2 linked regions of the Prochlorococcus marinus CUG1417 genome follow. The protein of the gene in region 2 interacts with the protein of the main gene of each other region in a pairwise test. Links are inferred from orthologs where the notes say so. Each region holds a gene or a part of one and is shown on either strand. Other genes may lie near its edges.

What was found.
Region 1: the proteins of HA140_RS09035 (region 2) and def interact in binary tests that used the Escherichia coli proteins (3 or more experiments, as listed by UniProt). The link is inferred for Prochlorococcus marinus CUG1417 from one-to-one orthologs.

Annotation. Positions count from the first base shown.
Region 1 is NZ_JAAORN010000001.1:71,019-74,342, forward strand. Bases 1-2,987 are described here. They hold def (peptide deformylase), read right to left. Parts: upstream 1,804-2,987; coding sequence 1,198-1,803; downstream 1-1,197. Other genes in these bases: HA140_RS00350 (ABC transporter ATP-binding protein/permease), read right to left, coding at 1-484; HA140_RS00355 (hypothetical protein), read right to left, coding at 527-805; HA140_RS00360 (histidine triad nucleotide-binding protein), read right to left, coding at 852-1,193; HA140_RS00370 (alpha/beta hydrolase family protein), read left to right, coding at 1,879-2,987. Outside these bases: more of HA140_RS00370, read left to right, coding at 2,988-3,324. UniProt on the Escherichia coli protein: Removes the formyl group from the N-terminal Met of newly synthesized proteins. Requires at least a dipeptide for an efficient rate of reaction. N-terminal L-methionine is a prerequisite for activity but the enzyme has broad specificity at other positions.
Region 2 is NZ_JAAORN010000002.1:537,154-540,305, reverse strand. The notes cover bases 259-3,073. They hold HA140_RS09035 (aspartate-semialdehyde dehydrogenase), read left to right. Parts: upstream 259-1,057; coding sequence 1,058-2,089; downstream 2,090-3,073. Other genes in these bases: HA140_RS09025 (ribonuclease J), read left to right, coding at 3,069-3,073; dapA (4-hydroxy-tetrahydrodipicolinate synthase), read left to right, coding at 2,086-2,988; tig (trigger factor), read right to left, coding at 259-934. Also shown: more of tig, read right to left, coding at 1-258; more of HA140_RS09025, read left to right, coding at 3,074-3,152.

The sequences.
Region 1 (3,324 bases), on a different replicon or contig from region 2:
TCCGATAAAACCCATCTTCTTGTTTTTCTACTAAAGCATTTGTTAAATCTCTCGCAATGAAACCAATACCAGCGTTTATTCCGTTTACAGCTAAAAGCATTAATACAATTATCGCAAGGAATAACCAATGCAACCATCTACGGTTTTTTAATTGACGTCTTAAGCTAAAAAAGCTCCCTGATCCAATTAGAAATAAGGCAGAGAAAAGTAATCCCCAGCTTCCAGCCCATATTGAATTGACAGTACTTACTACACCTCCAAAATACTTTTCAAGAAAAATTGGTTGAAAGCTTTCAAAAAAACTGATAATTCCTGTAAGACCAACAAGTACTACTCCACCAACGCAAAATAAAAGAGAAATCAAAAGCCATATGAATTGAAATCCATTACATTGGTCTATGGGAAGAAAAAAAGGCTGAGATAACTTCCTTAATTTTTGTAATTGGTAAAGTATTTTGGATCTATTATTAACTGCTTTATTCATCACTAGACAGGTTTTATAAGGTAAATTATAACTTTTAGCAGTCTATTGACCAAAACCAATAAATGAAAGTGCCCAGTCAGGTAAATTTAAGTAATGCATTATTGTTGTATCGAATTTATGAACCTTTGGAAAAGATTTATCTAATACCCACCATAAAAGAAAGGGTAGATTAAATAAAATTTGTAATTGCCATTTATAAGTTAAAACTCTCCAAATTTTAATTAACTTAGTTTTGAGTGAATCGTCTAGCTCTTCCCAATTTTTTGATATTAAATTGAATAAGTTGTTAGATTTTGTATTTAAGGAATCTGGTGTATTCATTTTGTTTTTTCTTATTTATAACCCATAAACACTTCTTTCGAGAGTTTTAACCTGGGGGCCAATTCATTTTTCTTCCAGATAAAAAATGAATATGTAAATGAAAAACTGTTTGCCCCGATTCTGATCCAGTATTAATAACTGTTCTCCAATTAGTTAAATTTTTTGATTTAGCTATTTTGCTACCAACAAAAAGTAAATGCCCTAATAAATTTGCATCTTCTTCAATACAATCTAATAAACTAACAATTGGCTTTTTGGGAATCACTAAAAAATGTACTGGTGCTTGCGCTTGTATATCATTAAACGCAATACATAACTCATCTTCATAAAGCTTATCGCAGGGTATTTCTTTATTAATTATTTTTTGAAATATTGTAGTTTCTGTCATTAGATTAATTAATAGAAATTACGTCTTTTTCGTTAAACCCTTCCTTTATAAGTTCTTTGTTCAAATCATCTTTTGATGTAACTCTATCAACAAATAATATTCCGTTTAAATGATCCAATTCGTGTTGAATACACCTCGCTAGAAGTCCATCTGCTTTCATTTTACGTGGTCTCCCCATTTCATCTCTAAATTTTAATTTTATAGTTGAAGGTCTTACTACATTCAAATAGACGCCAGGTATACTCAAGCAGCCTTCTTCGTATGAATTAAGAGTTGTTCCAAAGTCTGTAATTTCTGGATTAATTAATATTAGAGGTTCTGCTGCTGAATCTTCAAAATTTACATCTATAACAAGAAGCTCTTTGTTGATACCAATTTGAGGTGCGGCAAGTCCAATTCCTTTAGCTGCATACATGCTTTGAAGCATTTCTCTAGCAAGTTTTCTGATTGATTCGTCAACCTTAGTTATTCTTTTAGAATTTTGTCTTAATACATCATCACCAAGTTTATAAATGTCTAGAGATGGCTTACCTGTTTGTTCTTTTGAAATTTTTTCTGAGCTTCCATTTGTTCTTGACTTTTTTGCAAGTTGTGAAAAATGGTTTGCCACGTTAAAAAGTTTTTAATTAAGAGTTTAGCTATAAAAATATTAGCACTTTAATTTACTTTCTTTATAGTTTTTTAAATGAGTAATGATGATAAGTTAAAAGTTAGGCAAACTGAATCTAAAAAAAAAGCTTTTAAGGAATTAACTATTATTAGGGATATCATTTTTTGGATTGATGTTGTTGGTGAAGGTCAAAATGAAAATGCCATTTTTGCAAGACCATTTAATGACAAAGGAGCGTTTCCTCAGAAATTAACAAGCAAAAAATATAATATTAAAAATAATTTTCATGGATATGGTGGTAAATCTTATAAATGTATAAATTTTAAAAATAATTTTTATTTGATATGGATAGATCAGATTACCAAGGCAGTATGGTTTCAAATTTTTAAAGAGGCAACGTCAACTTATAGAAGCCAAAATAAATATCTCGTTTCAATTCAAGAACCTAAGCAACTCTCTAAATCAATTGATGGAAATTTTGATTCTTCATTTGTCATTTCTGAAAAAAATGTATTGTATGGTATTTGCGAAATAAATAATAGAGATTATTTATTTTCTTTAAATTTAAAAAAAACTAAACAAGATATTAATCAAATAAAAAAATTTAAAAATTTTGCTGGAGAATTATCTTCTAATACATCTGCTAACTTACTTTCTTGGATAGAGTGGGATACTCCTTATATGCCCTGGGAGAAAAATGAGCTGTTTTTTGCTCAAATAAATTTAGATGGCAAGATACAAAAAATAAAAAAATTCAAAAATAACTTGATAAATTCCAAAAAAAACGTTTCTTTTTTTCAACCCTATTGGATAAGTGAAACACATTTGGTATGTTCTGAAGATAGTTCTGGATGGTGGAACTTATTGTTTTTAGATGTTAGTGAAATTGAGAATATTTTTATTAAGAAAAGAGTAGAGAGAGACTTGATTGAATATGGAGCACCACAATGGGTAACTGGAATAACATTCTTTTCAGGGAATATAAAAAATTTATTTTGCTTAGCAAAAAAAGAAAATAATTTAATAGTGGAACAATATAAAGATCTTGAATTTGTTAAAGAATTTTCTACTCCTTTTACCTCAATAAGTGATTTCAGTGTTTTTCAGGAAAAAGTTCTTTTTAAAGGTTATGGATCTGATTTTTTTGGAATTGTATTTGAAATTGATTTTGCAAAAAAAGTTTTATCAAATTTTTCTGAGCAGATATTTTTTGATCATATAAAAGATTGTTCAAAACCTGAAACATTTTGGTTTAAAGGTTTTGAGGCTCAATCTACCCATTCTTTTCTTTATAAGCCGCTTGTTGAAAAATTTAGAAAGCCACCGCTCCTTGTTAGAGCACATAGCGGACCAACTTCATGTTTTGATGGATCATATAATTCTGAAGTTCAATATTGGACATCTAAAGGATTTTTTGTTGCTGAAGTCAATTATGGAGGATCATCAGGATTTGGCAAAGCATATAGAGAGAGGTTGAATTATAAATGGGGTATTGTTGATTCTTATGATTGCAAAGCACTA
Region 2 (3,152 bases):
ATTCGTTTGTTAGGGCATCTAATAAAGCTTCAATTTTGATATCTTTTTGAGTTTTTTCAAAATTGTCTTTAAGTTGCTTTTCAATATCTTTCTTTAATTCTTTTAATGATTCTTTGTTGCCAGACTGTTTTGCAAAATCGTCATTAAGTTCAGGTAATTCTTTTTCCTTAAGATCCTTAAGATTTACTTCAAATATTGCTTCTTTGCCTCTTGAATCCTCATGAGAATAATCATCAGGAAATTTAAGGTTAAGTGTTTTAGTATCACCAATTTTCATCTTTACGATTCCTTCAACGAAACCAGGGATCATTTTGTTCTTTTCTAACTCAAGATCCATTGATTCACTTGTTCCACCATCAATCTCTTTACCAGAATCTTTATATTTTCCTTTGAAACTAACTACAGCAATATCTCCTAATTTTGCTGCTCTATTGGTAACTGGAATAATGTTTGCAAACTGATTTCTAGATTTTTCTAGCGCTTCATCTATTGACTTGGGATCAAACTTTGTCTTTGATATTTCAATACTTAGTCCTTTGGATTTTTTAAGTTTTAATTCTGGGGCAACATCAGTTTGAAGAGTAACTTTAAGTGATTTTTCAGGACTAAACTTTGCAAGTAAAGATTCAAATCCATCTACCAATTCTGGCTCACTTAGTGGCTCTATAGATTTTATTTTTAACGCTTCTTGCCATGATTTATCAATAATTTTTTCCAGAGCAGAAGCATGTAATTGTGTGATGCCAATTCTTTGAATTAAGACTTGTTTAGGAATCTTACCAAGTCTAAATCCCGGAATTTTAGCTGAACGACTGATAGAACTGATTGTTTCATTTACACACGTTTTGCATGTCTCAGATGGTATTTCTAATTCGAATGAAATTCTACTTTGAGGAAGAGGTGTTGTTTTGACTATTAGTGCATCTTTAGCCATGTTTTTCTAAGTTATTACTATGAGCCGAATCTTAATTATTTCACATTATGTGATTTCCTTGAAAGTTAATTTTTTGATAAAGTAAAAAAATAGTAAATCTATTGATAAAAATTATTTTAAAGTGTGAGACAATCTCCGTATTTGCCTAATAGGCCATTAAAAGTTGCTGTTTTAGGTTCTTCAGGTGCTGTGGGATCTGAATTGCTAAAAATTCTTGAACAACGTGATTTCCCAATATCAGAATTGGTCTTGCTTTCATCAGAGCGGTCAGAAGGAAAAAAAATTATTTGGAAAGATGAAGAATTAGTTACAAAAAAAACAACTAAGGAAGAATTCAAGAATCTTGATTTAGTTTTGGCTTCAGCTGGCGGAAGTATTTCAAAAAAATGGTTGTCTACCATTATTGAACAAAATGCTTTACTGATAGATAATTCAAGTGCTTTCAGATTAGATAAGAACGTTCCTCTTATAGTCCCAGAAGTTAATGCTAGTGACGTACTTAATCATGATGGGGTAATAGCGAATCCAAACTGCACTACCATTTTGTTGACATTAGTTTTAGCTCCATTAAACAAACTTTCGACTATTCAAAGAGTTATTGTCTCAACATATCAATCTGTCAGTGGTGCAGGCCAACTAGCGATGGAGGAACTAAAACTTTTAACTGAACAATATCTTCAAGGAAATCCTCAAAAAAGTGAAGTTTTGCCATACTCCCTTGCTTTTAATTTGTTTTTACATAATTCTCCTATGCTTTCAAATAATTACTGCGAAGAAGAGATGAAAATGGTTAATGAGACAAGGAAAATATTAAATATTGCTGAGTTGAAGCTCTCTGCTACATGTGTTCGAGTCCCAGTACTGAGAGCACATTCTGAATCGATCAATATTGAATTTGCCGATGTAGTTGAGCCTAAAGATGCTCTTGAAGAATTAAAAAAATCTCCTGGAATTGAAGTTATTGAGGATTACAAAAATAATAGATTTCCTATGCCAAATGACGTTATGGGAAGGGATAATGTTGCTGTTGGCAGGCTAAGAACTGATATAAGTCAGCCTCATGGATTAGAATTATGGTTATGTGGAGATCAAATAAGAAAAGGAGCAGCTCTGAATGCTGTTCAAATAGCTGAGTTATTAATTCCAAAAAAATGATTACAGACAAAACTGAGTGTAATAATCCACTATTTGGAAGAATATTGACTGCAATGGTTACTCCATTCACTGAGAATGGAGATGTAGATTATGAACTAGCTATAAAACTTTCAAATTATCTTTTTGAGAACGGTTCTGATGGAATTGTGTTGTGTGGTACTACTGGAGAATCTCCGACTCTTTCATGGGCGGAACAGCATGATTTATTTATTGCGGTAAAAGGATCTTTGCATGCAAGCTGTAAAGTAATAGTTGGCACTGGTAGCAATTGTACAAGCGAAGCTGTGGAAGCTACAAAAAAAGCTTACGATTCTGGTGCCGACGGTGCTTTGGTCGTTGTTCCTTATTACAATAAGCCGCCTCAAGAAGGTCTTTATAAACATTTCAGTTCTATTGCTAAATCTGCAAAGGATTTGCCTCTTATGCTCTACAACATTCCTGGCAGGACTGGATGCAATTTATTACCTGATACTGTGAAGAAACTTATGGATTTTTCAAATATTCTCAGTATTAAAGCTGCAAGCGGTAGAATAGAAGAAGTAACAGAACTAAGAGCTATTTGTGGCTCCGAACTCTCTGTATATAGTGGCGACGATTCATTGTTGCTTCCAATGTTATCTGTAGGTGCTGTAGGAGTAGTAAGTGTTGCAAGTCATTTAGTTGGATTGCAATTAAAAGAAATGATTCATTCTTTTCAAAGTGGAAAAGTTTCCAATGCTCTTGCTATTCATGAAAAACTTCAGCCTCTTTTCAAAGCACTCTTTATGACTACTAATCCAATCCCAATTAAGGCTGCTTTGGAGCTAATGGGATGGGATGTAGGTAATCCTAGAAGTCCTTTGTCACCTTTAACCAATGACATGAAAAAGCAACTATCTTTTATCCTGAATTCCCTATAATAGGGATTATATTTAACTTGATAATTAAATTTAAATAAACCTTATTTGATTACAAGCAGGCCTTCATAAATTTCAAAATTATGCAATCAAGTACAAATTCACCTGTAAATAGATCTATTCATGATTCATCTAGATCTAAAAGTAATACGCCATCTCTAAGAGTA